DNA from 3 places in the Paenibacillus taichungensis genome. Region 3 is predicted to be linked to each of the others. Evidence: riboswitches for the same ligand, from Rfam matches in the RefSeq annotation. Region 3 holds a riboswitch; each other region holds the start of a gene.

Evidence for each region. A riboswitch is a leader RNA that binds a small molecule or an ion and turns the genes downstream of it on or off. The one in region 3 is predicted to bind thiamine pyrophosphate.
Region 1: it holds a riboswitch for thiamine pyrophosphate, as region 3 does, so the genes downstream of both, ACR1R9_RS25120 (ABC transporter substrate-binding protein) here and thiC (phosphomethylpyrimidine synthase ThiC) in region 3, are expected to answer to the same signal.
Region 2: it holds a riboswitch for thiamine pyrophosphate, as region 3 does, so the genes downstream of both, tenA (thiaminase II) here and thiC (phosphomethylpyrimidine synthase ThiC) in region 3, are expected to answer to the same signal.

What each region holds. Positions count from the first base shown of each region.
Region 1 covers NZ_CP194720.1:5,578,476-5,588,334, forward strand. Annotated here, with positions in the region: gene ACR1R9_RS25090 (response regulator transcription factor) at 1-78, opposite strand, end outside; gene serS (serine--tRNA ligase) at 295-1,593, opposite strand; gene ACR1R9_RS25100 (MFS transporter) at 1,975-3,210, shown strand; gene ACR1R9_RS25105 (hypothetical protein) at 3,394-3,882, opposite strand; gene ACR1R9_RS25110 (VOC family protein) at 4,069-4,455, shown strand; gene ACR1R9_RS25115 (NAD-dependent epimerase/dehydratase family protein) at 4,472-5,227, shown strand; TPP riboswitch at 5,373-5,485, shown strand; gene ACR1R9_RS25120 (ABC transporter substrate-binding protein) at 5,708-6,748, shown strand; gene ACR1R9_RS25125 (thiamine-binding protein) at 6,972-7,262, shown strand; gene ACR1R9_RS25130 (ABC transporter permease) at 7,262-8,020, shown strand; gene ACR1R9_RS25135 (ABC transporter ATP-binding protein) at 8,064-8,963, shown strand; gene ACR1R9_RS25140 (TatD family hydrolase) at 9,059-9,859, shown strand, end outside.
Region 2 covers NZ_CP194720.1:2,947,401-2,957,259, forward strand. Annotated here, with positions in the region: gene ACR1R9_RS13145 (cytochrome P450) at 1-80, opposite strand, end outside; gene ACR1R9_RS13150 (hypothetical protein) at 485-1,144, shown strand; gene ACR1R9_RS13155 (TetR/AcrR family transcriptional regulator) at 1,208-1,813, opposite strand; gene ACR1R9_RS13160 (DHA2 family efflux MFS transporter permease subunit) at 2,095-3,534, shown strand; gene ACR1R9_RS13165 (hypothetical protein) at 3,696-4,244, opposite strand; gene ACR1R9_RS13170 (TetR/AcrR family transcriptional regulator) at 4,259-4,594, opposite strand; gene ACR1R9_RS13175 (GNAT family N-acetyltransferase) at 4,644-5,177, opposite strand; gene tenA (thiaminase II) at 5,221-5,892, opposite strand; TPP riboswitch at 6,014-6,112, opposite strand; gene ACR1R9_RS13185 (hypothetical protein) at 6,159-6,449, opposite strand; gene ACR1R9_RS13190 (NAD(P)/FAD-dependent oxidoreductase) at 6,458-7,588, opposite strand; gene ACR1R9_RS13195 (AraC family transcriptional regulator) at 7,813-8,613, shown strand; gene ACR1R9_RS13200 (HAD family hydrolase) at 8,610-9,251, opposite strand; gene ACR1R9_RS13205 (DUF1349 domain-containing protein) at 9,299-9,859, opposite strand, start outside.
Region 3 covers NZ_CP194720.1:5,341,909-5,351,767, forward strand. Annotated here, with positions in the region: gene ACR1R9_RS23965 (HAMP domain-containing sensor histidine kinase) at 1-980, opposite strand, end outside; gene ACR1R9_RS23970 (response regulator transcription factor) at 973-1,668, opposite strand; gene ACR1R9_RS23975 (helix-turn-helix transcriptional regulator) at 1,752-2,702, shown strand; gene ACR1R9_RS23980 (zinc ribbon domain-containing protein) at 2,775-3,593, shown strand; gene ACR1R9_RS23985 (hypothetical protein) at 4,138-4,305, shown strand; gene ACR1R9_RS23990 (hypothetical protein) at 4,508-5,200, shown strand; gene ACR1R9_RS23995 (hypothetical protein) at 5,265-5,432, shown strand; gene thiC (phosphomethylpyrimidine synthase ThiC) at 5,549-7,333, opposite strand; TPP riboswitch at 7,697-7,810, opposite strand; gene ACR1R9_RS24005 (IclR family transcriptional regulator) at 7,930-8,673, opposite strand; gene ACR1R9_RS24010 (alpha/beta hydrolase) at 9,032-9,859, shown strand, end outside.

The DNA of each region.
Region 1 (9,859 bases), 240 kb from region 3:
TTGAAAGCCCTCTTTAACGAAATAGGCTTTTAATATTTGCAGCATCAGCGGCTCATCATCCGCGAGCAGCAGGTTCATATCTGCGCCTCCTTTCCAAACTGGATTCTACTATACAATCTGTACGTTACAGCTGTGTGACATACCCTTCTGGTTTTTCCCTTTTCCACATCCTATACTGCGGCCTCCGTAACACAAAAGCGCTGAACACTCTCCACTGGTCCCAACATCACAGGCAAAACAAAAAGGAACCCCCACAAGGGTTCCACTTTTTACTTCTCCACACAGGTAATCTGTTTAATTCTCTTCATCCTGGTGAGGCATAACCAAATATTCAGCACCGCCCATATAAGGCTGAAGTGCAGCTGGAATACGAATGCTTCCATCCGCCTGCTGATGATTCTCCAGCAATGGGATCAGTATACGTGGCGAAGCCACAGCCGTATTGTTCAACGTATGGCAGTATGCAAGCTTACCTTGGGCATCACGACAACGAATATTCGAACGCCGAGCCTGGAAGTCATGCAGATTCGACGACGAATGTGTCTCCCCGTACGCATTGCGGCTTGGCATCCAGGTCTCAATATCGTACTGTTTGTACGTTTTCTGCGACATATCCCCTGTACACACAGCCACTACACGATAAGGCAGTTCCAGCAATTGCAGTAATTCCTCGGCGTGTCCCGTAATCTCCTGTAGCATTCGCTCCGATTCTTTCGCATCCGGTGCACAGATAATGACTTGTTCCACTTTGGCAAATTGATGCACCCGGTACAATCCGCGTACATCCCGCCCGCCTGAGCCAACCTCACTGCGGAAACATGTCGATGTGGCTGCCAGCTTGATTGGCTCCTGTACATCCACAATCTCATCCGCATAATACGAAACCAGCGGCACTTCCGATGTTCCCACCAGCCACTTGTTCTCGCCCACTAATTCATAGACCTGATCCCGTCCTGTGGGGAAGAACCCCGTGTTCAAAAGGGTATTCTCCCTCACCATCAGAGGAACTTCCATTGGCGTAAATCCATGCTTCAGCAGCAGATCAAGCGCAAGTTGCTGTACAGCCCGGTGCAGGAGCAGCCCTGCTCCTTTGAGCACATAGCTTCGTGTTCCGCCGATTTTCACCCCACGTGGGATGTCGATTAGGTCATGCCGTTCACCGAGCTCTACGTGATCCTTGGCCTCATAATCGAATACCGGCAGCTCACCCACACGTCTCAGCTCCACATTATCCTCATCCGATGCACCCACTGGCGTGTCCGGCGATACAACATTGGGTACCAACCATTGCAGCCTTGTCACTTCCTCTTGCACAACGGCAAGCTTGGCTTCAACTTGCTCTAACTGACCATTCAGCTGTTTCACCTGTTCCCTTAAACCCTCGGCTTGTTCACGCTCACCAGCTTGCATCAGTCTGCCAATATCTGCAGATAACGAATTACGTACTCTACGTCCTTCTTCCGTTTCCAGTAAAAGTGCTCTGCGCTCCTCGTCCCGTTCCAACAATTCGCGAATACTGATATTCATTCTCTTGCCAACTGCCGCAGCTTGCACCTCTTCTGCATGCTCCCGAATCCACTTCATTTCCAACATGGTCACCGTCTCCTTTGGCTGTAAAAATACAAAGAGCGCCCTCATCCCTTGGGACGAGGAGCGCTCTGCTCGCGGTGCCACCCAACTTGCCAAACCAGAATATTCTGGTTCAGCCTCTTGGTCCGCGATAACGGGCGGTTCCGGTTAACTTGGGGAATGGTTCGCTCCCCTGGCGAAAACGCCTCCGAGTTGGATGCTCTTCAACGGCATGGTCCGATCTGTAATTGTTGTTTTTCAGTATATACGAACTTTAGCCTCCATTGCAAGTTATCCGTGCACACCCTTACATGTCCTGTTATGATAGAGATTGTTTGTTTTTAGGAAATACTCCTGAATGGCAGACTTACTACATAACATAATATCTAGAAGGAGTTTTTCTTCATGAAAAAATTGCTTTGGATTGGATGCTTATCCTATTTCCTCATCGGACTTGCCCATGTGGTTCTCGGCTCCATCCTACCCGTTGCTCTTGAACATTATGGCAAGGATTATAGTCAGGGAGGCACACTGATATTTGCCCAATTTGCCGGGTTCCTGGGTGGTGTATTGTTATCTCCGTGGTTGAATAAACGCTTCGGGAAACGAGGCGGTCTATTAATTGCCGCAGCTCTGCTCTGCATCGCAGAGTTATCCTATATGCTGCTGCCTCCTTGGGGCTGGATGTTCGTCATTGCACCTGCAGCCGGATTCGGATTCGGTATGATAGAAGCTGTCATCGGTACAATCATTATTGCTGCAATTAAAGATAATACGGCGGTTGCCATGAGCCGACTTGAAGTGTTATTTGGTATCGGCGCCATGGTCATGCCTCTCATTGCAAGCGGTCTGATTTCTGCCGGGTACTGGCGCATGTCGTTCCTCGTGGTTGCCGTCTGTGCAGCGATGACTTTTATCTTCTGGGCCAAAAGTTCATTCGGTGAGCTGGACAACGAGCTGAGTCGCCGTAGCTCAGAGCAGACTCCTGTACACACTCACGCTGTTGAATTGCCAAATGAAATGAATCCTACAGACATTAAACCTACTCGTTCAACCTATCACGGCCGTAATTTGGCTCTTCTGTCTTTATTTGTTTTATTTTTCTTTCTCTATGTCGGCACTGAAATGAGCCTTGCCAACTTCATGCCAGCCATTCTGATTGAGAAAATGAACATGAAGGAAGCAGGTGCTGCACTTAGTGTTACCTGCTTCTGGATCGCCATGTCTGTTGGACGACTTTTTGCCGGATATATTGCGGAGAAATTCCAATATCGCGTCTACGTTCTGTACAGTTGCCTTGCAGCAGTTGTACTGCTGATGATCTTTCCTTTTACCAACCAGATCTGGTCGGCATTTCTGATCATTCTGTTGCTCGGGCTCGCATTATCGGGCGTATTCTCCATTGCCCTCGTCTTCGCCAGCAAAATGCTGCCTGGAACAGAAGAATCGACGCCCAGCATCCTGATTGCATCAGGTGGGGTTGGTGGTGCCATTCTGCCTTTGGTTACAGGCTGGAGTCTGGACCATCTGGAGGTTAACCAGTCGGCATGGATGCTTGCCATTTTTGCAGTTGGTCTGCTGATTATCAGCGTGATTGCGTATCAATGGCAGCGTAGGCATACCGTGAGTTCAGCATCGTAATATCTACCGAACAGAAGATAAAATTAAATTCAATTAATCATAGTTGTAAAAAGTTAGGCGTCGTAGCGTGAATGCTACGACGCCTTTTTTGATTTGAAAATGCACAATTACTTCTTTATCTTAGACCAGTGGACGATTGCCCAGGAAATACTTTCAGATGCTCTAAATCGGAACTAACGTTATTTAGGTTGAAGGGACTACACTCCCTTTATCCTTAATGAATTTACCAAATACATATCGAACGAGTGGTCCCAGAATAATGATTTGGTAAGGAAGCGCCAGGCTGAAATTACGAGCAATCGTATGAAGATACGTATTTAGTACGGATGCTCCACTTAACTGATTCGCAAGGTAAGCGGAAATCATTCCGTACAAGGACATGATCAGAACCATTCCAATTACCATGAAAAATGACATAGCGAGCACGCCCAAAATTTTATTGGATTTGTCAAAAGGTAAGGAAAATGCAATTTTTCTCGCTACAGGTCCAACAATGAAGGACTCCACCAGGAACGCAATGATAAAACACAATATGAATTGAAGCAGTATATCTAGCGCGGACATCTTGCTCAATAACCCATTGTGCCATAAATTGAAAGTCATCATGACGACGACCATCCCTGTGCACATCATCATTCCAAAAATAATCTGTTCTTTCTTCGTTGTTGGCAAATCTCTCATCCTCTCTGTTTACCTTCGTAATTATAGAGATAATGACCCCCTCCTCATAAGTGAACATTCTGTGAACAATTATAATTTTTCCAAATTAAAATCTTATTTGACAACCTCGTAGTACAGCCCTATGATATCCCTTAAAATGGTAGAAAATATTCGCTACATATAAGGAGGATTTTGATTATGAGTTTTCAAAAGCGCATTGACCACGTCGGCATTGCCGTTCGTGATCTGGAGACCACGCTGCGTTTCTATACGGAGATTGTTGGTCTTGAATTGAAAGACCGGGTAACCCATACCAACGGTGTCATTCAGCTCGCCTTTCTCGGCTTCAACGGAAGCGATGAGACCGAGATTGAGTTGATTCAGGGATACAGCGACAAGCTGCCTTCCGAAGGTACGGTGCACCATTTTGCCATCCATGTCGATGACCTTGATTCTGAGTACAACCGCATTAAGGCAACTGAGGCCGAATTTATTGATGGTGAGATGATTACACTGCCTAACGGTTACCGTTATTTCTTCATCTATGGACCTGAAAAGGAATGGATTGAGTTCTTCCAGCGCTAAGAATTGGAGCTGATTTATGAACATTTTAATTACCGGCGCAGCCGGAAAAATTGGACGTGACTTGTCCCAACACTTGTCAGAAGCATTTCACCTTCGACTAACGGATTTGAATATCAACAGACTACATACGTATCAAGGGACAAGCCATGAGATCATGACACTGGATGTGACAGATCCCGAAGCCTGTCAGCACGCTTGCGAAGGCATGGATGTGGTTGTACATCTGGCGGGAGATCCTTCCCCGCATGCCGGATTCTATGAATCGTTGTTGGATATTAATATCAAGGGAACATTTAATGTATTCCGTGCAGCTAAGGACCAAGGTGTGCGGAGAGTCATTCTGGCAAGCAGTGCACAGACGATCGAGGGGTATCCCATTGATGCTCAAGTCTATCCGGACATGCCGACACGCCCACGGAATTTGTACGGAGTTAGCAAATGTTTTGGTGAATCGCTCGCTTCCTATTTTGCGTATACCGAAGGTTTACAAAGTGTAGCAGTACGTATAGGTGCATATGATGATTTTCAACCAGATGGACCCGCGCTGGAGGCAAGGGATATGAGCGCGTATATTAGTCCGGCTGACTTGTGTGATTTGATGTTCAAAGCCATTACAACTACAGATCTGGAGCCCTTCACCATACTGCATGGAATCTCGAATAATCGGTTTAAACGATTGAATCTGGAAACCACTCAGAAACAGGTAGGATATGACCCGAAATCCGATGCTTTTGCACTCAGTCAGATTTCCTTATATGATTCGCCACGTTAATTATTGAAAAGAACACATCTAGAGAGGTCGTTATACGCATGTATAATGGCCTCTTTGATTCATTCATACGTGCTCCAATCCAGTTCCTGACTGGACATGCATGGGCCTCTGGCCTATAATTACACCTAGTAATGCCCGTAACTTCATAGTTTCCCAGGGGAGTCGGAATAGGCCGGCTGAGAGTGTATCCCACCAAGATACTGACCCTTAGACCTGATCTGGATCATGCCAGCGTAGGAATCGGAGTATATCGAATTGGCCCAGCCTCTTTGCTGAGTGCCACATCTCTAACGCCTGCACGCGTCCCGGATTAACGGGGCGCTTTTTTTAATGTTCTTTTATATAGCCAGAGAGCTAAAAAAAGTGACGTCATCCGGATCATAGCTGGTATAAATCTGTCGATTTATGCAAGAAGCTTGGATATGAAGCCAAGGAGTACCCCGCGCCACTGGCCGGACAACATGAAGGAGAGAAATGAAGATGAGATGGCGTAAAATGATGGGCCTAATGCTCTTGTGCGTACTACTAGTGGCTGTGGCCGCATGTGGCGGCAAAGAAGCTGCACCTTCAGGAGAAAATGGCAGCAGCAACACCGAAAACAGCAATGAAGGTGACAACGCAGCCCTCAAGGACGTTAAAGTGGTGCTGGACTGGACACCAAATACAAATCATACCGGCCTGTATGCGGCCGTAGATCAAGGTTTTTACAAAGCCGAAGGCTTAAATGTCGAGATTGTACAGCCAGGTGCTGGAGGCGCGGATACGATGGTAGCTTCGAACGAAGTGCCTTTTGGCGTAAGTTATCAGGAGAGTGTAACCCAGGCCCGCACACAGGGGGTACCGCTCGTGTCCATCGCTGCAGTCATTCAGCATAACACGTCCGGATTTGCCGCTCCGGTGGATCGGAACATCAAATCTCCCAAAGATTTTGAAGGCAAAACCTATGGTGGCTGGGGCTCCCCGGTGGAAGAAGCTGTAATGCAGTCCATTATGGAAGGCGAAGGCGCCGATGTATCCAAAGTAAAAAATATTAGCATGGGTGATGCAGACTTCTTCACCGCTGTGAAACGCGATATCGACTTTGCCTGGATTTTCTACGCATGGACGGGCATTGAAGCCGAACTGCGCGGCGAACCGATCGACATGCTGTATGTAAAAGATTATTCCGAAGCTCTGGACTACTACACACCGGTACTCGTTACCAATGAAAAGACGATTCAGAACGATCCCGAGCTGGTTAAAGCGTTCTTGAAAGCGACTTCCGAAGGATATCAATATGCGATTGAACATCCCGAAGACGCTGCCAACATTCTGATCAAGGCTGTACCGGATCTGGATAAGGATCTTGTACTCGCAAGCCAGAAGTGGCTGAGTCCAAAATATCAGGATGACGCACCGCGCTGGGGTGAGCAGAAGCAGGAGGTATGGCAGAACTACACGGATTGGATGTTTAGCAAAAAACTGCTCGATGAGCAGGTAGATGTATCCAAGGCGTATACGAACGAGTTCTTACCCCAATAAAATTATCCATATAAAATGAACTTAGTATTTATACGAGGACGAAGAGGACAGAAATAACGTGAAAAAGCGAAGCGTTCGCCTTTATCACCGGATTTTCCCTTTGGAGAAGGGAATCAAAAAAATCTGGGGATAACAGCGATTGGAAGGTTATTCTGTCATCGAAGTGGCAAGTGTAACAGTCATTAGTTCATTTTATACATTTCGAAAGGAAACGTGATCTCTCATGGCAAGCACACTACTTAGCATTCAAGTCATTCCCAAAACGCCAAATGGCGAAAATTCCTATCCTTATGTTGATCGTGCCATTGAAGTTATTCAGCAGTCCGGCTTGAAATATCAGGTTAATCCACTGGATACCACGATGGAGGGAGAACTGGAGGAACTGCTCGAGGTTGTCCGCAAAATGCACGAAGTTCTCGTGGAAGCTGGCAGCCCAAGCATCATCTCACAGATCAAGATCGCCCATAGCCCAAGCGGCTTCAGCATGGACACCCTGACGGAGAAATATCGCTAATGCATGCCTATTGGAAAAGCGTATGGCCGCCCTTTGTGGCGGTTATTCTCTTTATAGCGATATGGCAGGGAGCTGTCTCCCTGTTCCATATTGAGAAATGGATGCTGCCTGCGCCTTCAGACATCGCCCATGAAGCAGCGTCCCAGGCCGAGCGACTTGGCATGCATGCATGGGCAACAATCCAGCTGACATTGATTGGGTTTGCAGCAGGTACACTTGTGGGATTACTGATTGCGATGGTGCTGCATCTGATTCCATTTTTGAAATCTGCACTCTATCCATTACTTATTCTTAGTCAAAATATACCGACCATTGCGCTTGCTCCGCTCTTGCTGATCTGGTTCGGATTTGGGCTGCTGCCCAAACTAATTACCATCATTCTGGTCTGCTTCTTCCCGGTGGCTGTAGCTGCCATGGACGGATTGACCCGCACCGATGCGGCCATGATGAACTATATGCGCATGGCTGGTGCAAAACGCGGCCAAATTTTCTGGAAGCTCGAACTTCCACATGCATTGCCCTCGGTGTTCTCGGGTATTAAAATTGCCGCTACGTACAGCGTCATGGGTGCGATTATCGCCGAATGGATCGGTGCAGATAAGGGTATCGGTTATTATATGATGCTGCAAAAATCAGCCTATCGGACGGATCGTCTGTTCGTGGCAATCATGATTATTGTGGCATTGAGTCTGCTGCTCTTCCTGCTCATTGCGCTACTGGAAAAGCTGCTCGTACGCTGGCGTCCACAAAAGCGATAACTTTGAAATATGCACCATATAAAGGTTAGGAAGTGATGACAAGATGACACCCGAACACAACGAGCGGGTAGCTGCTGCGCCGAATGAAGTTGCAACCACTCCAACGAGTAGCGGAAGTCCTGAGTATGAAACCGTGTCCTTACCTGCACATCATTCATCACCAGCGTTGGAAGTTCTGAACGTGAATGCTTCGTTCCGAGAGCGACGCAGCACATTGCCCGTTCTGGATGGCCTGTCCCTGACCGTGGGACAAGGAGAATTCGTAGCCATCGTCGGTCCTTCCGGCTGCGGTAAAAGCACCCTGTTTCACATCATCGGCGGTCTACTGAAACCTCAGGAGGGCCAAATCCTGATGAATGGCCAGGATGTTACCGGACAACGCGGCAAGATTAGTTATATGCCACAGCAGCCTGCACTATTTCCATGGCGTACCATCGAGGACAATGTGCTGCTTGCAGGTGAAGTGTCTGCGGACGCACCACCCCGAGCAGAAGCTCTTGCAGATGCCCGGAAGTGGCTGAGCAGTGTCGGACTGGCCGGATTTGAACAAGCCTATCCGCATATGTTATCGGGCGGCATGCAGCAGCGGGTTGCCTTTCTGCGCGCCCTGCTCAGTCCGCAGGAGTTGATGCTGCTGGACGAGCCTTTTAGTGCGCTGGATGCACTGACCCGTAGCGACATGCAGCGCTGGCTGCTCGATATCTGGGAACAGAACCGCCGCTCGGTGCTGTTCATCACGCATAATATCGAGGAAGCATTATTGCTTGCTGACCGTATCTATGTTTTATCGAATCGGCCTGCAGCTGTACTTCACGAAGTCGATGTTCCCTTTGATCGTCCACGTCACGAAGCGATCACGGAGGACTCTGCTTTTCTTGAACGGAAACGGCAGATTTCCCAGTGGATGAGAGAAGAACAGCAGAAAACCCGCCTATCCAAATAGCGCGGGTTTTTGAGTTATTTTTTCCCTAAAATGGGTGATCCAAGACAAACTACGCTGCGTATCATTGGTAAAAGACAAAAAGGAGGGGTCCATCCATGCAATCAACCGCTTTTGCACCCTTGATCGATGCTCATCTTCACCTGGACAAATATACACCTGAAGAACAACGTGAGATGCTGCATTCCTTCCCATCCCAACAGGTTGAGGCGGTCATCGCCGTTTCCATGAATCTGGCATCTGCCCAGACTAACCTGGAACTAGCAACACAATACCCTCGTACCGTATATCCAGCCTTTGGGTTCCATCCTGAGCAGCCCCTGCCGACCCAGGCAGAGCAGAATCTGTTCTTCGACTGGATCGAAAAGCATATGGGACAAGCCACAGCGATTGGGGAAGTTGGATTGCCCTATTACAACCGACAGGAAGCCGAACAGGCAGGACACCAATTTGATCAGAGCGGCTATATCGATCTGTTAGAAAGATTTATCCAGCTAGCTAAGCGACACGGTAAACCGATTGTACTGCACGCTGTATATGAGGATGCCGATATCGCCTGTGACCTACTGGAACAATATCATCATCGTCGGGCTCACTTTCACTGGTTCAAAGGCTCCAAGCGGACCGTCCAGCGAATGGCTGACAATGGTTACTTCGTCTCATTCACACCTGATATTGTGTACGAAGAGGAAATTCGTGAATTAGCGCGCCAGTATCCTTCCGAGCAGGTTATGGCAGAGACCGATGGGCCTTGGCCTTTCGAGGGACCTTTCCAGGGAAGAATGACGCATCCGGCCATGACGAGACAGGTTATTCAGGCATGGAGTGAAGTGACCGGTATGGGAACGGAGCGGGCAGCGCGTCTCTTTTATCAGAATACGAAACGCTTCTACGGTCTT
Region 2 (9,859 bases), 2.4 Mb from region 3:
AACCAGTGAAGTGGAAAAAACTCTTCCGATCTGGACTGGAAATTGGTTATATCGTGAACTCGAATCACTTCTTTGTACATCCAAACACCGCCTTAAAACTATTTTTATCCAGTGCAAAGAGGGATTTCTTCCATGTCTCTGATAATCATGCCACGGCGTCACTCCAGGTCTTCGTTTCCTTTTCATTCCTCCTTTGGTTGGCACATGAATTGACAGTTCAGCGCACAACCATTTTATACTAACCGTATATTATTTGGAATGAAACTTTTGAACTATATTCATATTCTGGATATTTTAAGGTGTATTTTTATACTAATAGTTCATTTATGACGAAAATTAAGTTCTTAACGGTTATAATACAGGATTACAGATAGGTAAGCATGAACATGTCTAAACCTAATACGTGGACCATATGGTTTACTATGGTATGCTTGAACACTAGACTCATTGTTTGCACATCGGGGTTTCTTTCGGGAGGGATAAAGTGAATTGGATACGTCCATTGAATAGCGGAGAATCTGTCTTTAAAGTTAAAAATAATCGCATTATCTACTTTGCAAAATTATCTATTCCACTAAATGCCCTTATCGCAGTTGGGAAAATACTTTTAGGGATTTTTACCCTCTCCTTCTTTTTATGCATTAACGCTTTTTATAATATCGGCATTGCTGTTGCCAAGTATCACGCAGCAAAAGCACATGAGGACTCGAATCTTGATGATTCCAGCCCGGAGGAAATCCTAAAAAAACAATACGCTGCATACCGATTTATAGGCAATATTGTGCTCGCTTCTAGTGCGGTGTACATCATTTATTGCAGTAAGTTATTATTTGTTACAGGCAGTAGAACACATTATCCTCACTATGTCGCCTTCATCATAGCTGCAGTCACTTTTACCGAAATCGCGGTTTCTCTAGGGGGCGCCATTATGGCGAGACGGAATAATGAACCGGTCATTGAAGCCATCAAACTGACGAACTTCTCTTCATCATTGATCTCACTTTCATTAACACAAACTGCGATCATGTCATTTTCATACAAAGGAGATCCCACCTTTTACAATGGACTGTCTGGCATTATTTTTGGTGCTCTGGCAGCACTCATCGGGCTGTATATGATATTACGAACTCCGACAGGAGCGTAGGCCGTTAAATTCTTAAAAAACATCTGCGTAAGTTGATTCTGACTTTAGCTGGATGTTTTTTTGTTATATCAAGTCATTGTAAGAATAAGCACGAATTAAAGAGAACTGTTTGGCTAGAAAATGCGGTGCATAAGGCATATCATTGCGAAGCCAGGATACAATGGTCCCAATCAGGGCTGAGGAACTGTACCAGATGGCGATCTCCTTATGAATACCTGCTTGTTCAAGTGTGCTTCCCAACTCTAAACTTTCGATCTTGGCTGAAACAAGTTTCGTTAGCAATTTCAATAGTCTCTCCGTAAAAATGGGGGTTCTTCTTGACGCGAGAACGACGCGATAGAATTTGGAGTGGTCAGCAAAGTGTTCAAGCAATTTCACTAGAACTGGCCAACCATCATCTTTGGCAGCATCTTCAAATTGAGGAGCATGTTCGTCCACAATCCGTTCAATGTGCTCAATCATCTCATCCGCCATTTTCTCCATCATGTCTGTGATATCCCGATAATGCAGATAGAAGGTCACGCGGTTGATCGTCGCTCGTTCTGCAATCCGATTGACGGATAGTTTCTCGATGTCCATTTCCTGCAATAGATCTACAAAAGCATCACGAATCAACTGTCTTGTACGAAGTATACGAGGATCTGTAGCAGACTTTTTTTCGTTCTTCATGCAAAATCACTCCTCAAATTTTAAAAATTACAATTTTAAATGATCAGTCGTTTATTTCCGAATTAGACGACATATTTTATTTTTTCGTAAAATAAGCAACGAAAATACCCAAAATCGTAAATTGTAATCTCCGGGAATATGTATATAATTCAATAAATACAATGTAAACTATACAACACGTTGTAAATTTAGTCACGTGTGGATTGAAAGGATGGAATGGATTGAGTCAGGCTAGATTAAAAGAAAGAGATGACGTAAAAAAGGGCCCCATACTGTTTGTTATGATTTTGGGTGCATTTCTTGCCACATTGAATCAAACCGTTATGAGCGTGGCAACTCCGGAGCTGATGGGGGATTTTAATATCTCAGCAGCAACAGCCCAATGGTTTACGACAGGCTACATGCTGGTGAATGGTGTACTCATTCCTGTCACGGCCTATTTCATGCAACGCTTTTCGACACGGCAATTATTTCAAGCTTCGATGTTTATTTTCCTCATCGGTACGATTATATCTGCCCTTGCGAGTAATTTCGGTACATTGTTGACAGGACGTATGGTTCAAGCAGCTGGTGCTGGTATTATCATGCCATTGTTGATGCATGTCATTCTAACCCTGTTCTCTCCTGAGAAAAGGGGAGCAGCGATGGGTATGGTCGGTTTTGCCATCATTTTCGCTCCAGCGATTGGGCCAACCCTTGCTGGATATATTCTTGAGAACTACACATGGCAAACGATGTTTTACGGAATGATCCCACTAACCGTTATTGTTATTGGTTTTGCGTTTGTATATCTCAAAAATGTATCGGAACGAATCAAACTCAAGTTCGACACACTCAGCGTGTTGCTGTCCACAATTGGATTTGGTGCATTGCTGTATGGCTTCAGTCGGGCGGGAAGTCTGGGATGGTCAAGCGCAGAAGTCATCATATGCCTTGCAGCAGGAGTAATTGCTCTTGGACTGTTCACATGGAGACAGCTCGCGTCTACAAATCCGCTACTCGATCTGCGTGCTTTCAAGTATAATATGTTCTCACTGACCACGGTCATTAATATCGCGATCACGATGATCATGTATGCTGATATGATGTTGCTTCCTTTATACCTCCAAAATGCACGGGGTTACACGGCATTGGAGTCCGGATTATTGTTGCTTCCAGGGGCGCTTGTCATGGGCTTCCTGATGCCAATAACAGGTAGATTGTTTGACCGGTTTGGCGCAAAATGGCTGGCAATTATCGGGATGGTTATCACGATTGTAACCACTATTGGTTTCATCGATCTAACCGATTCTACAAGTTATACTTACCTTGTCTTAATGTCAACAGGTCGCCGAATTGGTATGGCCTTGCTCATGATGCCTATCCAAACGGCAGGTTTGAATCAACTGCCTCCAAGACTTGGGCCGCATGGTACAGCGATATCCAACACCGTCAGACAAGTAGCTGGCGCTGTGGGTACTTCATTGCTCGTAAGTGTAATGACTAGTCGCACAACGGCACATGTACAGGACATGGTGGCAACGGGTGCAGCCAAAGGTTTAACCCAGCAACAGTTGGGAATGGAATCCATGATCCAGGGAATTAATGATGCTTATGTTGTCATTATCGGCATTGCCGTTCTCGGATTGCTACTTTCCTTCTTCATCAAACGTACCAAACAAGCGACGGAGGAAGACTCCAAGCAGCCTGTAAGACAAAAAGTCTCGATGAATACAAATTAAGAACAACATTTACATGAATTACATCATGTAGAGCCTATGTATCTTATATAAAAAGCGGCAGATCAGGACCCTAAGCTTTACGTCCAATCTGCCGCTTTTTTGTGTATTACTAATGAACAAAAGCCTCTGCACTTCAGTGAGAACCGCTGCGCTAACGTGTTCTATTTCGTTTTCTCCATCGGAACCTGCCTGATTTGTTCAAGATATAAGCCGCAGTCTTTGACAATTCTGCTAGCTTCGCAATTCATAGAAGACGATTCAAATTCCGTTTGAAACGCCTGCAGCGTTACTTCCAACATGGAAATATTGATCTCTTTCTGCTCGACTAAAGCAAGCAGTCCTTTGGTCAGTTCTTTCGCTTTAATAGACACTTCCGAGTGGAGAATAGAATGATTGAATTTTTGAAGACCTTCAATCAGATTGTTTTTATCCACCGCAATTTCTTTGGAATCAGGAGCAATCACCAACAGACTTGGAAAATCAACAATATGCTCTTGCCTTTCCAGCATGGAACGAAGCAAAATTTCAATGTAGTTCAGGATTTTGGGCACAAGATGGTTCCAATTCGGTTGGGCAAGATGGAAGTTTCTCCACATATTCGAGATTTGATGGATCATGCCAAAACCAAAAATAGCCCCTTCATAAGCAAAGGGTTTTAATTCTTCACCAAATACCTGTACCAGTCGTTCAGATAACCAATTTAACTGCATACGAGTCAAGTTCTCTAGATTGCATTCTCCAGAGTAGAAGCCTGTCCAGAATAGCTCCACAACAAGCTTTTTTCCGGCAAAATCATCGGCACCATAATTTGATCTACCAGTAAGTCAAAATCGGATGCATAGCTTTGGCTCTCCAAATCTTTGCGAATCATCATATCTTCCTGTACACGCTGCTCCAGAATGGCAAGAATACAATCATCCTTGGAACCAAAGAATTTATAAAATGTTCCTTTGGACACACCTGACTCGTCTAGGATCATCTGTATGGAGGTGTTGGTTACTCCATGTTTCTCAAAGAGCACAAGTGCTGAGTCCAATAACATTTGTTTCCGTTTATTCATAAGTTCCCCCTGGATGATTTAGGTGGTTCACGTTACGGTATTCAACAATCTACTGCAAATCCACTGCAAACATCACATGTTCCTTCCAACTTCCCTTGATTTTAATATTCTGGCGGTCCGTTTCCTGGAAGCCCGCTTTACGCAACACTCGAATTGATCCGGCATTGTCGGGAAGTGCACCTGCCTCCACTCGTTTTATTCCCGCTTCATTCATAGCAAAATCCAGTGCTAGCCGAAGGGCATCGCTCATGTATCCCTTGCCATTCTGCACTTGATCTAGCACATAACCAACAATCCATTTGGCTGTGGAATCCAGTTCAAGTTCGAACAGAGAAATCTCTCCAATGAGCTCATGTGTATTGTTCAGGAAGATTCCAAAAGAGTAACGTTTCCCTTCTTCCCTGGCCTTGTTCCAACCTTCGAGAAGTGCAACTTGACCCTCCAGTGTATAAAACGTCTCCGATCGTTCACTTGCCGATATCTCTTCGAAAACAGCCCGGTTACGGAACTGCAAATCCAGCAATGTCGGCGCGTCCTCCACGTTCAAAAATCGCAAATAGATACGTTCCTCACGATTGTCCATCTGTATGTTCATCCTTATCTCTGGTTGTAGTAGATTGCATTCATCACAAGTACGAGAGTTGCCGTTTATACGACATATCCCAGAACAGATATTCAAATTCAACACTTCTTCTGAATATGTCTTCTAAGGCCTCCAGCTCCAGCTCGGTTTTATGTTCACATAATGCATCCAGTGTATCATAGAACCATTCGAATGAGTCGCGGAAGTCATCACTTGCATAATTTTCGATCCAGGTCTGATAGAAATTGCCCTCTAATGAATCTCGATATTGTTCTTTTAATCTTGTAGCATAGTCGTAATACGTCCACGCACAAGGGAAAATGACGGCCATGATTTCGGCAACCCCACCTGTTTGTGCAACACTCATCATATTCGACGTATACGCCTTGTTGTATAGAGAGGGTTTGACAGCATGATTTTCATCCAGCGCAATCCCAAATTCATTCATATACTTTCGATGCAAATCCATTTCTTCGTACAGAATAGCATGTTGAATCACCGTAAAGTTCGTCATCAGTTTTTCATCTGTCGCCTTCACCGCACCCATGGCAAAAATCTTCGCATATTCAATCAGATATGTATAGTCCTGAAGAAGATAAAACTTAAACGCTTCCCGATCCAGTGTGCCTTTCCCCATTTCGTGTAAAAAAGGATGGTTGTATCCATCTTCCCATACGGTTCTGGACTTATCTTTTAACGTTCTTGAAAATGACATGATCATTTCTCCTTTTATTAAAATTATAATGTCCCCGCTTCATATCCAGCTATCGCGTTCTGTCCTCCAAAATGCAGACCAAAAAGCCCTTGTCCTATTTTCGGCAAGGGCAAAATAACATGAGTACATGTTATTTGCTCCCTACGTCAGTATTAACTAACAGGTTCAAAGGGTCAGGTTTTAACCTTCTCAACTGCGAACAGTCCCCCTGCAAATAGCTCAGGCTTATTACAACATGTGTTTTTCCAAATGTCAATCCATTCCTATTAATCTTCAAGTTCCCCTAAATCTTCTTGCAAGTCTTTAAGTCGGGTCCGGATATCTTTAATCATACTTTGCAATTTGTTTAACTCATCGACCCATTTTTCCTCATTAGAGACGTTCGTTGCTGAAGTTGAATGATACCCGGGAGACGTTCTTAACTGATCTAAATCCGATTCGTATGCCCGCCGCTTTTCCTCAGCTTTTGCCAATTCCTCCTCTGCGATGGCAATCTGATGCTCCAGATAGATGATGTCTGAGGAGTAGCCGTGAGTTAAGCGCTGTGAATACGTCATAGTTCACCTCAATTCTGATCATCCATTGCTTTTTCAAGGTCATATGGCTGAATATCGATATCCAAATTCATACCCAAAGCCAATTTGGCCAGTTGACTGCCAATAAAAGGCCCCATCGTTAGCCCAGACGCTCCAAGCCCGTTAGCTGCGATCAAGCCATTCCAACCTGGAACAGCACCCATTACCGGAAGAAAACCTGGTGTAAATGGACGAAATCCTACTCTTACTTCCTGAAACGTGCTATCAGCTAAACCGGGAGCCAGTTCCAATCCTTTATTCAAAATTTCCTGCATTCCGCCTGCAGTTACTCTTGTATCGTATCCTTCAATATCATTTTCGTGAGTCGCTCCGATCACAATCTTCTGTTGATCAAAGGCTAACAGATATTGATCCGAAGGAGGCATGACTACAGGCCAGTTCTCAGTGTCCTTTCGATCGTGAACCTGTAAGTGCATAATTTGCGCCTTCTGATAATGAACCTTAAAATCAATGCCCAAGGGCTTCAACAGTTCATTAGCCCAAGCGCCGGCACACACGATAACCTCGTCAGCCGATATGACTTTACCGTCCACAACCACTCCAGTCACTCGGTCCGATTCATATTGAAGTGTCGCGTCCCCATGAATCAGGACCGCTCCATTTCGTTGAGCCGATCGGATTAAGGCATCACGAAGTGCACGTCCATCGATACGCGCAGCACCACTGATGTAGACGGACTGAAAGCTCCCCTCCAGAAGAGGAAAACGCTCATGAGTTTCTTTTGCATCTAGACGGGTAATATCGGCAATCTCCGGTGCATCTTCTTTACGAAGGTGTGCCCTCTCCTGCATCTTGTTGATTTTGTCCACATCCGTATGAATACTAAGAGCACCCACTTGAGCGTAACCCGTTTCTGTTTCCCCTTCACTCTTGAGTTCTTCAATCAAGCTGGGATAAAAACGTGCACCCGCTTTGGCAAGCTGATACCAATCCTGATTACGGCGCTGAGATAACCAGGGACAGATGATCCCGGCAGCAGCATCCGTAGCCTGCCCTCGATCTTTCCGGTCTATAAGAAGAACTTCCGCACCCCGTTTAGCCAATTGATACGCTGTGGAAGCCCCAAGAATTCCTGAGCCTACGACGATGACTTTCTTCATGACTGCATCCCTTTCCTAAATCACTGTAACCATTATAACGCATACTGCTTGGTCTGATAATGGCAAGGCATCGACATTATGATACGTGTTCCTAAAAGGTTTTCGATAAAATGTTATTTATGTAATATAATTCAAATCAGGTTTCTTTTAACGCTGTATCCACGCCATTTACGCACACGACCTTTAACGAAATGAGGAATAACACAACGATGCCGAAACCTAGTATGGGGAATTCACTGGATCCCGATATGCCGCTTATGATTACAGGTCAAAATCAGCTGACCGTAGACGAATTAATGAATTGGAACGGCCATTCACGGGATTACAGTATTGTGCAGTGTATCGGGGGAACAGGGAAAATCGCAGCCCAAAATCATGAGTTTTCAATTCGGGAAGGAATAGCTCTTATTATGTTTCCGGAGGTAACATATCGTTACGACAATCTGAGTAATTCATTGTTGTTCGATTGTCTGTCCTTTAATGGCTATTTATTGCCCCGGTTTCTGCATACCTTGCAGATCGGGGAGCTGCGCGCCTTCAAGCCAGATGGAATGCTTCATATCCTGTTGCATGAAATAACGTTGGCGCTACAGTCCCGGCACAAGGATCAGATCTGGCACGTATCCGCATTGCTGTACATGCTTCTGGTCAGGTTAACGATTGATGGTGATCGTTATGGCGCTTATGAACGCTCGGATGCCCGATTAAAGCTGGGCGGACTGGTTACTTTTATCAAGCAAAATTATGATCAGGACATCTCGCTCTCCATGTTGGCTCAGCAAATGGACGTCACCGAACAGCATTTAAATCGGATATTCAAAAAGGAATTCCAAATGACTCCGCTTGATTATCTGACACGATATCGGTTATTGAAAGCCAAGGAAATGCTCGTCCATGACGCTGGGATAACGGCCCACGAAATTGCTCGGGCTGTCGGTTTCAACAGCGCCAGTTATTTTGGATCCGTTTTCAAAAAATATGAAGGAATCTCTCCTATTGAGTTACGCAAGCAATACCAGGGTTAAAGAATTTCCATCGTGATCTCTGCCAGCGAGGTTAACCGCAGATCATACTTCGAGAATTCCAGATTACGCGTTACCTCGTTAGGCACAATGACACAGCGAATCCCCGCGGCTTTGGCTGCCTTCAGTCCATTCGGCGAGTCTTCAAACACAACCGCTTCGGATGCTCCAATCCCGAGACTCTCCAGGGCAAGCAGATACAATTCCGGGTCCGGTTTGACCCGCTTGACGTCCTCAGCTGTATGAATAACATCGAATAGTTCGAAAATGCCGAGTGTACGTAAATAACCATGAACCCAATCCCGGGTAGAGCTGGAAGCAACGGCAAGTTGAATTCCCTTTTTACGGGCAGACAGGAGCAACTCATGCACGCCTGGAAGAATTGCTGCCTGTCCAAGGTATGCTTCGTATTTCTGTTCAGAAAGCAGCTTGATATGATCGTGATCGATCGGTTTTTGCAGCGCTTGCTCCAGATATAGAAAAGGATGAAATTCTTCAAACGATGTCCCTACATTTTTCGACCAAAGCTCCAGCCCAAGTTCAAGTCCATGCTCTTTATAAATATCGCGAAAAGCATAGAACCAAGGTGTCTCCGTGTCCACAATCAGTCCATCAAAATCCAAAATAAAAGCTTTTACCATTCCGCTTTTCTCCCTCCAATGATCAACCGATTGGCAGGGAGATGGGCTTAGAAGCGTGCAGTCACATCCGGACGGGTAAGATTCATCGATAAAAAGTGACAGGTGCATCCCGTTCCAGCTGGTGACTGTCCAACAACTCCAGCCCGAATCTCCCCCTCTATCGGCATGCCGAAATATCTAATTAATTTCCACTCCACCCCATCGGGTGAATAAAAGAATGAAATGCAGTCTTCCACTTTGCGTATGCGCAGATAAGGATTGGTTACGGGAACTTCAACCGAATTGCAATCATCGGATGAACCTTCCTTCGTTACTACCGACACAATGGTAGCTGCTTTTCCATCATACTCAAAACAAAGCTTGCACCAGTTTCGCTCATCTGCCATCACCATCAAACATCCGGAATCATACTGATGTTTCATGTCCACGGTTAGCTGGGTCGTCATTTCAAAATCGTTAGGCACCGGCATCGAAAGAAATGGCGCGGTTGCACGGATGTGTTTACCCGCTGGGTCCTGGAAAAAGTCCGTATCAGCCTGAGCTTCTACAATTAGAACTCCTTGATCGGTATAAGACCAGGTCTTCGGCTCATTAATCCAGTTCATTTG
Region 3 (9,859 bases):
AGACCTGTTCCACCTTCCTGAGGTGTCCGTGCACGATCTCCGGTATAGTACATATCAAAAATATGAGGCAGATCATCCGGATGAATATGTCCCCCATAGTTCATGACCTGAATGATAACCTGTCCTGCATCACGGTGCCCATGGATATCCACATAAAGACCATCTGTACCATGACGCGCTGCATTGATCAACAGGTTCTCAAACACGCGGGCAAGCACCTCACCATCGCCGAAAATGGTTAACTCGGAATCGATATGCAGTCGGGTGACCAGGTGGTTCTTTTCAAAAACAGGGTACAGCTCTTCGTTCATCTGCCTTAGCAGTTCACTAAGATCAAGTTTCTTTTTTTCAATCGACAACATACCATAATTCATCCGTGTAATCTCAAACAAATCATCGATTAGTTTCTCAAGACGCTGGGATTTGGCAAAAGCAATCGCTGTAAAATGTCTGACCTGCTCCTCCGTCAGCTGATCATCCTTCATCAACAGATCCAGATAACCCAATACTGATGTTAGCGGGGTACGTAAATCATGCGCCAGGTTTACAACCAGTTGGTCCTTGCTGCTCTCCGCAAAATCTCCCCGTTCTACCGCTTCCCTCAGTTTCAGGCTCGCCAGATTGATATCCTCAGCAATCGCGCCCAGCTCGTCCTTCGTCGAAATTTGCACACGGTGCTGGAAATCACCATTTGCGAGTTGCCGGATACCTGTGGAGATATTTTTGAAGTAGGTAACATACGGCTTGGTAAACCAGAAGAAAAACAGGATGGCAAGCGGTATAAACAAGATGAGGAAAAAGTAAATATCTCCTATACTTCTCATAAAGTGACGATATTCCGCTAACTGATCTTCCGCACGCACACCAGTGTAATAGTATTGCATCACTTTATATACTCCAAAGGTAATCGCACCAGATGCCAACATGCTTAAACCAAGCAACAGAATCATGGTCGTTCGAAAACTTCTGCGTTTATTCATTAAACGTGTACCCCACACCCCAGATCGTTTTGATAAACTTGTTCTTGCCCACATCTTCGCCTAGTTTCTTGCGAAGGGTCCGAATATGAACCATCACGGTATTGCCGCTCTCATAATAAGCCTCTCCCCACACTTGTTCAAAAATGCTCTCCGCACTGAACACCTGTTTGGGATGACTTGCGAGCAGATACAAAATGTCAAACTCCTTCGGTGTTAACTCTACTGGCTTGCCATAAAGAGTGACACTATGTTGATCTGGCGAAATAATGAGCCCGCCTTTCTCCAGAATGGAGCGCTGAATCGGTACAGACTGGCTGAATTGAAGTGAACGACGCAGCTGGGAATTGACCCGCGCAACCAGCTCCATCGGGTTAAATGGTTTCGTCATGTAATCGTCTGCGCCCAGCACGAGCCCGGTGATTTTGTCCATATCCGAGGTTTTGGCGCTTAGAAAAATGATAGGCAGGTGATACTGCTCCCGAATTTTGCGGGTTACCTCATATCCGTCCATACCAGGCATCATAATATCCAAGATGGCCAAATCTATTGCTTGTGTCTGAACGGCTTGGACCGCCGCTTTCCCATCAAATGCCTTGATGATGTGATAACCTTCTTTTTGCAAGTGCAATGCAACCAGATCAGCGATCTCAACTTCATCATCTGCGATCAAAATCGTAATACGCTTCATTGCTTATTCCACTCCTATATGTGATGCTCAACAATATAACATATCTGAATCCAACTTATAAATGATTGAAGGGAATCCAATATATGAAACTCGACCGTTTATTAGCCATTGTTGTGCTGTTAATCAATCGTGGCCGGGTACAGGCAAAGGATCTAGCTGATACGTTTGAAGTATCCATCCGTACTATCTACCGAGATATAGACACGCTGGGCCAGGCAGGTATCCCTGTCGTCACCTATCAGGGCGCAAGCGGTGGTATTGGCCTGGCAGAGGGCTACCGGCTTGATCGAAACGTACTGACCGACAAGGATCTGGCCTCTATTGTCACTGCGCTGCGCAGTGTCTCCACCTCCCATACGAATGTAGCACGGGATCTGTTAATGGAGAAACTCAGCAGTATCGTGCCTGAAGCCAAAAATGAGGATTTCCAGGCCAATACCAGCCGCTTCATTGTAGATTATTCGATGTGGACCCATCCCGAAGAACTGCAAATGAAACTTCAACTCATTGAAAAGGGCATGGATCAACTGCGGCCCATTACGTTTACCTATTGTAGTGCAGAAGGTACTCAAACTCATAGAACGACCGATCCGCATACCCTTGTGCTCAAAAAGCATTCCTGGTATCTCTATGCGTTCTGTCACGAACGCAACAATTTCCGCATGTTCAAGCTAGTCCGCATGCGAGATGTCGTCCTTGCCCAAGGAAGCTTCGAACGCAAGCCGATCAACCTGCAGGACAGGCCCTGGCAGCAAGAATGGGCAACTCCAGATAATAAAGTGGCCCTGAGCCTGAGATTCCATGCTCGTATCCGTCACATCGCAGAGGAATGGTTTGGCATAGAGAACGTCGTTTCTGATGGTGAGGGGTATTATATGAGCCAAGTCGCATTCCCGGAGGACAACTGGTTGTATGGGTTCATTCTTGGATTTGGCGCGGATGTCGAAGTGCTGGAGCCTCTGCATATTCGGGAAGAGATTCTTAGAATTGCTGAACAAATTGTACAACATTATAAAGCCCCACCCCTAACCTGACAGACAGGTGTCCAGTTCCTCACGTTATACTTCTACTATATTCAAGTTGTACATAACGAGGAGGAATTGATCATGAACGTCACAGTATGCCAAAGCTGCGGAATGCCACTTACTACCCCTGCTCAATTCGGAACAGAAACGGATGGTACTACAACCCGCGAATACTGTATCTATTGTTATAAAGAAGGCAAGTTCGAGCAGCCCGATATTACGCTGGAGGGCATGATTGAAATGTGCACTGCCATCTTGAATCAGGAAGGTATGGACGAGGAATCAGCAAGGGCGATGCTGCGTAACCAGCTTCCTTTTTTGAAAAGATGGAATACCTCCGGCTCAGAACGGAACGTGACATTTGGGGCAGAAAATTCGGATGATTCCGTTGAATTTAATCAAAAAACTCGCGACAATCGGCTTTCCACAAAGCCCATTCGGTACGTCACATTGCCAGGAAAGCGCCTTGCAGGTGTGTCCGCCAGAACAACCAATGCCGTTGAGATGAGTGGCAAAGGCTGTATTCAGGGACTCTGGAACAGCTACTTCGCCTCAGATCATCAGCCTGCCCCTGAAGCGAACCGCTATGGCTGTTACGCTAATTATACAGATGGCATAAATGGAGAATACACTATACTGGTGGGTCATGAGGTGGGTCTGGATGAAGCGTTGCCTGAGGGAGTGAGTTCCGTTGACCTGCCGTCTGCAACATATGCGGTGTTCACCTCCAGAAAGGGCCCGATGGGCGAGGTCGTAGGTGAGGCCTGGGGTGCGGTGTGGGCCTGGAACAATCAGGGGGAGCGTACGTTTACCGGAGATTTCGAATTGTATGATGAACGAAGCCTCGATCCTGAGAACGTACAAGTGGACTTGTATATCGCTGTTCGCCAAGAAAAATAAGAAAAAAAGTGATTATGGTCATTTCTTAATTCCAATTTCACCGTTTCGATCTATATCCCAGTAATGGAATACCGCTCCCGGATTTATACAAAATGCTGTTAGGCTGTCAGGTTTTCCTGACGGCTTTTTGGCGTTTCACCTTTGTCTATCCATCGAAAAATGCCCTAATATGCACCCGACAACCGACCATGGTACCAAGTTAGCTAGCTTGCACCGTACCTATACAACCAGACAATATGTCTTAATTTCGACACAATTGGCATTCCCAAAACTGGGTCTATTCACTTAACAACCGCTTCTATCCTCCCATACGAAACCTCACATATGCGGTCCTTTTCTCCTGAATTTACTTAAAAACGTTTACATCTCCTGAATACGGGGTAAAATCACTACAATCCAATTGGAATTACACCTTAAAGTTGCTTGATTCGTCTAACAAGTCACATATACCTATTTGCGTAACAGAGACGATAACCCGTCGAAATACATAACCTATTAATAATCACATATGCATATTCAAAAATGCATTAAAGGAGGAACCAAGATGATCCGCATGCCTATTCAGCAAATGATCCCGTACCACCATCAATATCCGCGCAACACGGCGACCACTGCTCCCAAAAAGGAGAATGAGAACACTCAAGGTCTATCCTTTCATGAAATTTTGCAACAAAAAATGGCTAAAAAGAATGCTGCCCCTTCTATGCGATAAATGAAATGACGTGCGAATTGAGAATCGCTTACGTGGTTTGCACCGTTCCTCTGCGAAGTTGTGGATGAACGGTTATTCGCGTTTTCACGATAAATGTTGCTACCTCCGTATTTTAAATATGTACAGTCTATTGTCACATCCCTATAATGGGTTAAATATCTGCGGAACTTATATGAGACATAATCCATTTCAGGGGGCAAGTATGATGATGACCATTGGCTGTTTTCACGCTCACTATTCCAACATTTCACTGATTGAAGAAGCGCTCGCTCCTTATGAGGTTGAACTTGTACATTATGTCGATCCGGGGCTGGATCGCCTCAAACATGATGCTGATTTCACCGAAGCAGTTATACATGAGAAAGTATCACAAACGCTGCAATGGATCGCACATTGTCATGCCGACGCCATCCTTGTCACCTGTACCCTGTTTGCAGCCGTACTTGAGCAGGAGGTACAACATGTTCCCGTACCCGTGGTTGGTATTGATGATCCCTTACTTCAGGAAATGCAGCAGAATCCTGGCGAGTACATTCTAGCGTTTACCAACCCCGCAACGATTGAGGGAACGATGGCGCGGGTGAATCTGGCTTTGCAGCAAGATGATGAAGATGAGCAGCGACACGAGGCCGTGACCATAAAGACTGAAGCAGTACTGATCCCGGGCACATTCGAGTTAATTATGCGAGGCGATAAGGAAGGTTATCTTGCAGCAGTGAGCACCGGGTTACAACAACTTGCTGAGCAGTTCCTGGATAACACGGTAGTCGCAGCTCAACTGTCGATGGCTCCCGCAGCAGTACGGGTCACAACAGACACAGGCATAACGATCTATAGCCCGCTGGCAAGGCTTGCATCGTATTTGGAGAAGAAGTTGAGCTTGAAGCGGCGTTAGACTTTGAATCCGAGACGTAAGCCATTCAAACCATCTACATCTACAATTGACGGGAGGAATAAGCGTGCGTTTTCTTTATGTTGTTATATTATTTGTAGTTGGATTTGCCTGTTCGGCATTTTTACATGGAAGTAATCTCAAACTCAGTGATGCACTGTTATTTGTTATTGCCGGGATTTTATATAAAATGTGGAACAAGAAAAATCAAGAAACCCATACTGATGAGAACTGAATGTTCAGATGATTGTACACATACAAGAAATCAGAAAAAAGCTGTTCCTCTCCTCAATCACGGAGAAGAACAGCTTTTCGCTATGTCAGGCTGCCCAGATTACGCTGTAACTACGCCTAAGAGCGTGTCCGGTATTCCTCAGCCTTTTCCTGCATACCCGCTGCCACGGCCTCATTTTCGGACAAACCTTTATCTGCGGCAAAAGCACGAATATCCTGCGTAATGCGCATGCTGCAAAATTTCGGCCCACACATGGAGCAGAAATGGGCTTCCTTGGCCCCTTCCGCCGGCAACGTCTCATCGTGGTAGGATAGCGCACGTTCCGGATCCAGCGATAGGTTGAACTGATCCCTCCAGCGGAATTCAAAGCGTGCTTTGGACAGCGCATCGTCCCGCCGCTGGGCACGCGGGTGACCTTTCGCCAGATCAGCGGCATGAGCAGCGATCTTGTAGGCGATAACACCTTCCCGAACATCATCCTTATTGGGCAGGCCCAGATGTTCTTTTGGCGTAACATAACAGAGCATGGAGGTACCAAACCAACCAATCATTGCTGCTCCAATTGCCGAGGTAATATGGTCATATCCTGGTGCAATATCGGTCGTCAGCGGTCCCAGCGTATAGAACGGCGCCTCTTTACATATCTCCATTTGCAGATCGACATTCTCCTTGATCTTGTGCATCGGCACATGCCCTGGACCTTCAATCATCACCTGCACATCATGCTTCCAGGCGATTTGTGTTAGTTCTCCAAGCGTAGCCAGTTCCGCCATCTGAGCTTCATCATTGGCATCGTAGATGCTTCCTGGGCGAAGTCCGTCTCCGAGCGAGAACGCCACGTCATACTTTTTCATAATCTCGCAGATTTCTTCAAAATGGGTATACAGAAAATTCTCCTCATGATGTGCAAGGCACCATGCTGCCATGATGGACCCGCCCCGTGACACAATGCCTGTCATACGCTTGGCGGTGAGCGGAATATATCGGAGCAGCACGCCTGCATGGATCGTAAAGTAGTCCACACCCTGCTCTGCCTGCTCAATGAGCGTGTCACGATACAACTCCCAGGTCAGGGCTTCAGCTTCTCCATTGACCTTCTCCAGCGCCTGATAGAGCGGTACTGTTCCAATCGGTACAGGTGAATTGCGGATAATCCATTCGCGGGTCGTATGAATGTCCTTGCCTGTGGAAAGATCCATCACCGTATCCGATCCCCAGCGTACGGCCCAAGTCATCTTCTCCACCTCTTCCTCGATGGAGGAGGATACCGCAGAGTTTCCGATGTTCGCATTGATCTTCACATGAAAATGACGCCCGATCAGCATTGGCTCACTCTCCGGGTGATTGATGTTCGACGGCAGGATGGCCCTGCCACTCGCCAGCTCCTGCCGCACAAATTCCGGTTCCACACCCTCACGAATGGCGGCGAACTCCATCTCCGGCGTGATCAGTCCCTGCCGTGCATAATGCATCTGGGTCACGCAGCGCCCTGCCTGTGCCCGCAATGGTTTACCACGCAAGCCTGGATACTTCTCGGCTCCAGTTCGCTTCCCTCCTGGTTTCAATCCGTTATCCTCCGGTTTTACCGTTCGTCCCTGGTAGGCTTCAACATCTTCACGCTCCGTAATCCAGCGGGTACGCAGTGCTGGCAGCCCTGCCCGGATATCGGCATGAAATCCGGGGTCGGTCATCGGTCCGCTCGTATCGTAGACACGCAGCGGTTCGTTATACTCCACTCCTTGAGGAGTATTGGTGTCATGAAGGGCAATTTCACGCTCCGGTACTGCAATGTCAGGTCGTGAGCCATGAATGTAAACTTTGCGGCTGCCCGGGAAGGGCTGAACCCGTCCTGCCGTACCTTTTTCCTTTGCCAACTGCTGATCCTGCTTGTCCTGTCCCATCGTTCGGTTTCCTGTACTCATCGCTCTTGTCTCCTCCTCATTAGTGTTTGCCTGGATTGAAATACTTGCACACGGCTCCAAACCATCCACAACATAGAAAAAGAAAGAGCGACCCTACAACACAAAATAGAGACATACAATTCAAGTAATACAGACATACGAGGCAAAAGATATCGGAACCCAATGCTCGCCAATGCTCCCAGCTCTTTATCCAAAAGCAGCTCTGACACCAGCTTTCGCCTGTTTACTGTATAAAAAAAGCCGGTTCCCAAGGGAACCGGCTTATCTCCATCACCAATAACACACCTTATAGAGACTCCTTAGTGGAGCCTATCTATAGGTTAAATTATATGGTGTTCGTGATCGTATCGCCGATTACTTCCCTACGCTGGTATGATCCAGATCAGGTGCAAAGGGTCCGGAATCTCATGCGATTCCGTCTCAGTCCGGACAATTCGGACTCCCCCAGTAACGTTAACAAGTTGCAGCATCTAGGCCGCAGATTCATATTCATTTATGCTGACCCTGTTGGGCCATCCATTACAGAGTAGCGCAACCGAATCATAAAAACAACCTTTAAATTCCAGAAAATAAGATCAGGATAGCATAAGCCCCATCTGCGTAGCAGCTTCCTTCAACACAGGTGCGTATTCATGCAACGTTTCTTGCGAGAGACGGCTAACAGGCCCGGATACCGACAGGGCAGCAGCGATGTTGCCTTTCCGATCCATTATGGGTACAGATACTGCTGCGGCTCCCGGTTCACGTTCCTCATAACTTGTTGCGTAGCCGTATTCCAGAATGTCTTTCATCTGTGCCAAATATACTTTGGGATCGATAAATACCGGCCATTCCGGTCCATTCATCAGATCTTCGCGGTCCTCTTCGGTGGCAAAAGCCATCAGCACTTTGCTGGATGCTCCCACTGATAACGGAAGTCTGACGCCCACCGGAGCTACACGACGAATCGCCTGATCACTCTGCACGGCTTGAATTCGAATCCGCTCACTGCCATCACGCAGATATAAACTCACGGTTTCGCCCAGTCGATCTCTCAGCCGCTCCATCGCAGGAAGGAGCAAAATGGCAGGATCATCGCTGCGAGACATATGGGCAGACAGTTCCCAGATGCGTATGCCGAGTCGATACTTCTCAGTTGCAGCATCCCGGATTACGAACCCTTTGTCCTCCAAAGTAGCCATCAGACGATGGACTGTACTCTTGTGCAGACCGATCTGGCTGGCAATTTCCGTGAGTCCCAGATCACTGCGGGTTGTAAAACACAATAATATATCCAGCGCCCGTTCTACAGCCCGGACGGTTAACTTTCGGTCTTCCATGGCAAGTTGCCCTCCTCATGTTTCATCACATGAAACTTGGTTACATAAATTATATGAGAAACGGTCTCATCTGTAAACCAAAAAGCGCCATTTGGAATAGGGATATTTGTAAATATTTTCTTTTTATAAATTAGAATCCCCTGCATTTTGCACCCTAAGGAAATGTTACCCATATATCTTCAGAACTATATAACAATTGCGTAACAAATGGCCTCAATCAATTGACTTTGACTATATTGGAACATACGATAAAGATATATTAAATTAAGATTTTGCTTCATAAGTAGTCAGAAAAATCATTTATCCGCTCTGTTCGTCTCGTTGTTATCTTCATTTGATTTTTAAAGGAGGGGCAATCATGTATCCGACATCCCAGAGCGAAGCCCCGCTGCAAACGAAAGTGTCAGATCTGCCTTCTTCGTTATCACCGAGGCTGATCCGGTTCAAACATATTGTCGTGGCGTTGTTGCTCTCCGTTGTATTTTTTCTGCTCTTTTGTTTCATTGCACTACACGGTTATATTGCTTGGGTATTATCCAATCCAACTGTAGCGCCTGTATTCTCCAATCCCATGCAGGCGAAGAACATGAAGTATCAAGACATCACGTTTCCGGCAGCAGACGGCAGTCGAACGATGCAGGGTTGGTATATTCCGGCTGATGATAATGCAAACAAAACCATCATATTCAGCCATGGATATGGTGCGAATCGTGAAGAAACCTGGGTACCGATGTATGACCTGGCCCATTATGCTCATCAACTTGGCTTCAATGTGGTGATGTTCGATTACGGTTTCGCTTCACAGGTGAACAAAGCTGTCGCTACAGGCGGCAAAGCCGAGTCCCAGCAGCTGCTTGGTGCTATCCAGTTTGCGAAGCAGCGCGGAGCTCAGGAGCTTGTCGTATGGGGATTCTCCATGGGTGCAGGTACAGCCCTGCAAACTGGGCTGATTACCAAAGATGTGGATGCTATGATTCTGGACAGCACGTTCCTGCTTGAGCCGGATACGCTTTATCACAACATCCATAATCAGATTGATCTTCCGCGTCAGCCTACGCTGGAGATTATGAACCTGCTGTTCCCTATTCTGAACGGGACCGGATTGCAGCAGATTCCGTATCAAGAAGTGAAAAAAGAAGATTATCCTTTCCCGATTTTCTTCATCCATGGTACCGAGGATGAGAAA